Linked DNA regions of Variovorax sp. PBL-E5. Each later gene encodes a partner of the first gene's protein in a complex. Links are inferred from orthologs where the notes say so. Each region holds a gene or a part of one and is shown on either strand. Other genes may lie near its edges. The genes, in order: cgtA and ybiB.

Evidence for each region.
Region 2: the proteins of cgtA (region 1) and ybiB are in contact, whole or in part, in a crystal structure (PDB 8BFT), measured with the Escherichia coli proteins. The link is inferred for Variovorax sp. PBL-E5 from one-to-one orthologs.

What each region holds. Positions count from the first base shown.
Region 1 is NZ_LR594671.1:1,211,380-1,214,503, forward strand. Bases 1-2,810 are described here. They hold cgtA (Obg family GTPase CgtA), read left to right. Parts: upstream 1-782; coding sequence 783-1,838; downstream 1,839-2,810. Other genes in these bases: rplU (50S ribosomal protein L21), read left to right, coding at 133-444; rpmA (50S ribosomal protein L27), read left to right, coding at 457-714; proB (glutamate 5-kinase), read left to right, coding at 1,840-2,810. In the rest of the region: more of proB, read left to right, coding at 2,811-2,991; WDLP6_RS05885 (CNP1-like family protein), read right to left, coding at 2,996-3,124. UniProt on the Escherichia coli protein: An essential GTPase which binds GTP, GDP and possibly (p)ppGpp with moderate affinity, with high nucleotide exchange rates and a fairly low GTP hydrolysis rate.
Region 2 is NZ_LR594671.1:3,376,086-3,379,348, reverse strand. Bases 200-3,148 are described here. They hold ybiB (DNA-binding protein YbiB), read right to left. Parts: upstream 2,162-3,148; coding sequence 1,238-2,161; downstream 200-1,237. Other genes in these bases: WDLP6_RS16375 (nitrate reductase), read right to left, coding at 2,263-3,148; cobA (uroporphyrinogen-III C-methyltransferase), read right to left, coding at 453-1,241; WDLP6_RS16390 (sterol desaturase family protein), read right to left, coding at 200-287. In the rest of the region: more of WDLP6_RS16390, read right to left, coding at 1-199; more of WDLP6_RS16375, read right to left, coding at 3,149-3,263.

The DNA.
Region 1 (3,124 bases):
GCGCAGATTATAGAGAGCCGCAGGCAGGGCTCCGGGCCTCGCGCCATGCCGGGTGGCAGCGAATCCCGGCCATGTTAGAATCGAAGGCTCTGCGGAATTCGCCGCGGAGCCATCTTATTCCAAGAGGTCAACATGTACGCGGTCATAAAAACCGGGGGCAAGCAGTATCGCGTTGCTTCCGGCGAGAAAATTAAAGTAGAACAGATTGCTGCGGACGTAGGCCAGGAAATCGTGATCGATCAAGTGCTCGCAGTCGGCGACGGCAGCGAAATCAAGGTCGGCACGCCCCTGGTGTCCGGCGCCTCCGTGACGGCCACCGTGCTGTCGCATGGCAAGCACGACAAGGTTCGCATCTTCAAGATGCGCCGTCGCAAGCACTATCAGAAACGTCAAGGCCATCGCCAGCAGTTCACCGAACTGCAAATCGGTGCGATCGCCGGCTAAGGAGCGAACACCATGGCACAGAAAAAAGGCGGCGGCTCGACGCGAAACGGGCGCGATTCCAAGCCCAAGATGCTCGGCGTGAAGGCATTCGGCGGCGAACTGATCAGCGCCGGCTCCATCATCGTGCGCCAGCGCGGCACCCAGTTCCATCCTGGCGTCAATGTCGGCGTGGGCAAGGATCACACCTTGTTCGCCCTGGTCGAGGGCCATGTGTCCTTCGGCACCAAGGGCGCGCTCAACAAGCATACGGTCAACGTGACCCCGGCGTAAGCCAGTCACTTCGACCCGCTCGAAGCCCCGCTTTGCCGGGGCTTTTTCATTTGTAAACTGGACATCTCATGAAGTTCGTCGACGAAGCTTTCATCGACGTCGCCGCCGGCGATGGCGGAAACGGCTGCGTGTCGTTCCGGCATGAGAAGTACAAGGAATTCGGCGGCCCGAACGGTGGCGACGGCGGCCGCGGAGGCCATGTGTTCGCCGTGGCCGACCCGAATCTCAACACCCTGGTCGATTTCCGCTTTTCGCGCCGCCACGACGCCAAGCGGGGACAGCATGGCATGGGCTCGGACATGTTCGGCGCAGCCGGGGATGACGTCACGCTCAAGATGCCGGTGGGTACCATCATCTCCGATGCCGAAACCGGCGAGGTGCTGTACGAGCTCCTGACGCCCGGCGAGGTCATCACCATTGCCAAGGGCGGGGACGGCGGCTTCGGCAACATGCGCTTCAAGAGCGCCATCAACCGCGCGCCGCGCCAGAAGACCCCCGGCTGGCCTGGCGAGAAGAAGAACCTCAAGCTCGAGCTGAAGGTGCTGGCCGATGTGGGATTGCTGGGCATGCCCAATGCCGGCAAGTCCACCCTCATCAGCGCGATCTCCAACGCGCGCCCGCGCATTGCCGACTATCCCTTCACCACGCTGCATCCCAACCTCGGCGTCGTTCGCGTCGGGCCGGAGCAGAGCTTCGTCGTCGCGGATCTTCCCGGCCTGATCGAGGGTGCCTCCGAAGGTGCCGGACTCGGCCACCTGTTCCTGCGCCATCTTCAACGCACCCGATTGCTGCTGCACGTGATCGATCTCGCGCCCTTCGACGAGGGTGTCGATCCGGTCGTTCAGGCCAGGGCGATCGTCGGCGAGCTGAAGAAGTACGACAAGGCCTTGTACGAAAAGCCGCGTTGGCTGGTGTTGAACAAGCTCGACATGGTGCCCGTCGACGAGCGCGCCGCGCGCGTGAAGGATTTCGTCAGGCGGCTGCGCTTCAAGGGGCCGGTGTTCGAGATCTCCGCGCTCACGCGCGAGGGCTGCGAGCCCCTGGTGCAGGCGATCTACCAGCACGTCAAGGCACAGCAGGTGGCCGAACAGCCGCCTACCGACATCGATCCCCGCTTTGGCTGAAATGACCTCCAGCTTCATCTCGGGTTCCGTCGTACTTCGCGATGCGCGCCGCATCGTGGTCAAGGTCGGCTCCAGCCTCGTCACGAACGAAGGCCGAGGCCTGGACGAGATCGCCATCGGCGAATGGTGCCGCCAGCTCGCCACGTTGGTGCGCGACGGCCGAGAGGTGGTGATGGTGTCCAGCGGCGCCATCGCCGAAGGCATGAAGCGGCTCGGCTGGCGCGCGCGTCCGCGCGAGATCAACGAGCTGCAGGCCGCTGCCGCCGTGGGACAGATGGGCCTGGCGCAGATCTACGAGAGCAAATTGCGCGAGAACGGCATGGGCAGCGCGCAGGTGCTGCTGACGCATGCCGACCTGGCCGATCGGGAGCGCTACCTGAATGCGCGCTCGACCCTCGTGACCTTGCTCGCGCTCGGCGTGGTGCCCGTCATCAACGAGAACGACACGGTGGTCAACGACGAGATCAAGTTCGGTGACAACGACACGCTCGGCGCGCTGGTGGCCAATCTGGTGGAAGCCGATGCGCTGGTGATCCTCACCGACCAGAAGGGCCTCTTCACGGCAGATCCGCGCAAGGATCCGGATGCCCGCTTCGTGCACGAGGCCGCCGCCGGCGATCCCGCGCTCGAGGCCATGGCGGGCGGCGCGGGCAGCAGCATCGGCCGCGGCGGCATGATCACCAAGATCCTGGCGGCCAAGCGCGCCGCCGGTTCGGGCGCTTCCACGGTCATCGCCTGGGGTCGCGAACCGGATGCGCTGCTGCGCCTGACGCGCGGCGAACCGATCGGAACGCTGCTGCTGGCGCAGACCGCCAAGCACCAGGCCCGCAAGCGCTGGATGGCCGATCACCTGCAGCTGCGCGGTGCGGTGATGGTCGATCCCGGCGCTGCGGCCAAGGTGCGCGGCGAGGGCAAGAGCCTGCTGCCGATCGGCATGACGAGCGTCGAGGGCGAGTTCTCGCGCGGCGACGTGATCGCCGTGCGCGACGAACACGGCATCGAGCTTGCGCGCGGGCTCGCCAACTACTCGAGCGCCGAAGCGCGGATGCTGTGCCGCAAGCCCTCAGCCGAGTTCGAGCGCCTTCTGGGCTATGCGGCCGAGCCGGAGATGGTGCACCGCGACAACATGGTGTTGATGCCGGGAACCCGCTGACCGCTCACTGCACCTCGCGGATCGGGTTCTTCATCTGGTCGACCATCTCGCTCACCGAGGCGCGTGGCGCGTGGTCGCGGCAAACACCCTGCGCGGCGAGCGCCTGGGTGTAGCGCGAGTTCTGGTCGCTGAA
Region 2 (3,263 bases), 2.2 Mb from region 1 along the record:
AGGAAGGCGAAGGACGACAGCCAGCGCGAACGGTCGAAGACGATGTTGACCAGCGAGAGGCCGCCCGAGATCACCATCGCGCCCAGCAGCAGATAGCGCATCACGTCGACGTTGTAGCTGCGCCGCAGCTCGGGTGTGGTCAGGTACTGCGGGAAGTGGAAGGCCAGCACGCCCAGAAAGCACAGGATGCCCAGCGCGAGCGCGATGGTGCCTGTGACCAGGCCGCGCCCGCGCTGCAGTTCGCCGTGGCTTTCGGTGAATTCATTGAGTTTGTCGAGCTCCAGCATCCCGTCCTCCGCCCGTGGTTCGAGTGCGCGGAATTCTAGGCGCCCGCGGACTCGTCGGGGCCGTTTCCAGGAACGCCGCGGAACCGGCTTCGCCGGGCCGCAGGTGTTGCCCCCTGCAAGGGGGTGGGCGGCCACACGAAGTGGGCAAGCCTGGGGGTGTGCTTTTTATGTGCCGAAACGCGTGACAGGTACACCGGCCGCTGCCAGACCGCGCAGCACGTCGCCGACCACGATCACGGCCGGACTCGCCAGCCCGGCCGCGGCGATGTCCTCGCGCAGCCGGTCGAGCGTGGTCGCGATGTGCCGCTGCTGCGGCAGGCTCGCGTGCTGGATCACCGCCACCGGCGTCTCGCCCGGCAGGCCGTGCAGCAGTTCGTCCTGGATGTGGGCCGCGCCCGAGACGCCCATGTAGATCACCAGCGTGAGCCGCGCATCGCGCGCCGTCGCGGCCAGCTGGCGCCAGTCGGTCGGATGCTCGGCGGCGGCGTGGCCGGTCTTGGCATGGCCGGTGACGAACACCACGCCCTGCGCATGGTCGCGGTGCGTGAGCGGCACGCCCAGCGAGGTGATGGCGGCCAGCCCGGCCGTGATGCCGTTGACGACCTGCACTTCGATGCCGGCCTCGCGCAGATGCTCGACCTCCTCGCCGCCGCGGCCGAAGATGAATGGGTCGCCGCCCTTGAGGCGCACGACCGTCTCGCCCTCCTGCACCGCGGTGATCATGAGCCGCTCGATGAAGGCCTGCGGCGTGCTCTTGCAGCCGCCGCGCTTGCCCACGTGGACGATGCGCGCGCCGGGGCGCGCATAGGCCAGGACGCCGTCGCCGACGAGGTCGTCGACCAGCAGCACCGTCGCCGCCTGGATGGCCTTGACAGCCTTGACCGTGAGCAATTCCGGGTCGCCGGGTCCGGCGCCGACGAGCGTGCAACTGCCGTGATGGGGAAGTGGATTCATGAAGGCTCCGCTTGTTGTGCGCGCTGCGCCAGTTGCACGATCTGCGCCACCTGCTGCGCGATCGCCTGCGGCACGGCCGCTTCGCCGGCCAGCACGCGGCGTGTGTAGCCGGCCGTGGTCCGGATGTCGATGTCAATCGGAAGGCCGGGCACCTCGGCCAGCGTGCCGGGTTGTTGCGCCTGCAGCGCGATGCGCCGTCCGCGCACGAAACCATCGACCTGCGCGGTACGGCGCGGGTCGGCCACGCTCTCGCCTTCGAGACCGCGCGAGAGCAGGGCGTTCATGCCCAGCAGCTCGAAGGTCGCGGCCATCGATTGCGCGTACTCGGGGTGCGTGTAGCTGCCGATCACCACGCAAGGGCCCTGGCTCGGCTGCATCAGCTTGACCACGCTGTGGCCCGGGTTGCGCAGGCCGACCACGCGGCGCACGTCGAGCAGGCGCTTGAGGCCCGGGCTGAGCAGCTCGGTCGGCGCGAACACGGCCTCGCCGTCGGCAATGGCGCGAATGGCGGTCAACGGCGGCAGGTCGAGCGCGGCCAGCACGCCGGAGGCCAGCACGCGGGTCGATTCGGTGGCCGCGCCGTGCACCAGCACCGGCAGGCCTTCGCGCGCCAGCAGCAGCGCCAGCAGCGGCGTGAGCACCGGCAGCCTGCGCGCGCCGTTGTAGCTGGGCAGCACGATCAGCGGCTGGCCCGTGGCGGGAAAGAGGGCGAGCCGCGCATGCGTCGCGTCCAGGAAGCCGGCCAGCTCCTCGGGCGTCTCGCCCTTGATGCGCATCGCCAGGCAGAAGGCGCCGATCTCGAGATCGGTCACCGTGCCGTCGAGCACCTGGCCGAACAGGTCGGCCGCCTGCGCGCGGTCGAGCGGCCTGGCGCCGCGTGCGCCGCGGCCGATTTCCTTGATGTACTGGCTGATTCCCATGGGTTCGCGAATTGTCCTGCATGGCTTATGCCGCAAAGAGGGGCGCCTTATGCCCCTGCGCGCGGCAAGGGCTGTCGGCAGGGAGCGCCTGGCGCGTGTCCTCATGACACTGGCGCGAGTGCCGACGCGGCCCCCGCGCGCACCATGCGCTTGAGTTCGGGCAGGCAGGAGCCGCAGTTGGTGCCGCACTTCAGCGCACCCTGCAGCGCGGCGAGGCGTTCGTCGGCCGAGCCCGCGACGGCCGCGAGCTTGCCGGCGATCGCGGTCTGCGTGACGCCGAAGCAACCGCAGACGATCTTGCCGCGGGTTGCCACGCCGGCGGGCGCTGCGGCGCCGGGCCGCAGCAATTGGCGGCCGTAGGCCTGCGCGGGCAGGCGGTCCTGCAGCAGCGTCTTGATCCAGGCTTCGGCACTGGTGTCGCCGCCGAGCAGGAAGCCGTCGAGCCGCGCCTCCGCACCCTCGCGCACCAAACGCACCGTGCGCCGCTGCCCGCGCCGGGCATCGACATAGCGCAGCGCGTCGGGACCGCCGAGCGCGAGCAGGCGCTCGATCTGCGTCATGACCGCGTCGGGCGGTACCTCGTACGCCGCCGCCCGAAAGAGGATGCCCGCACGCTCCGGCTCGCCGCCCGCCAGCGAGCCGCCGGCGCCGAAGGGCACGCAGCTGGCGAAGGGAAAGGAGGGCATCAGCGCACGCAGCGCGGCGGCGACGTGAAGCGACGCCTCCTGCGGCAGCCAGGCCGCGGCGAGCAGCGACCAGGGCAGTTCGGCCTTGAGAACCTTCACGGCCGCGTGCTTGAGCTCGGGCTGTTTCGAATCGGGGCAGAAGCGCGAGGTGGTGAGCGCGTTCACGCCGGCGAGGCGCTCGCCGGTGCTGGAGCAGCCGCTCAGGTATTCGCCGCCCCAGTGCATCGCGATGAAGGCCTGGCTCAGGCCGAGCTCGGTGCTGGCCGCGACGGGCAGCACGATCGAGCCGCGGCGCGAGGTCACGTGCACCAGATCGCCTTCGGCCAGCTGACGGCGCGCCATGTCCTGCGGATGCAACTGCACCGTCGGCTCGGCTGCATGGCCGAACAGGCGGCCGAGCGTGCCGGTGCGGCTCA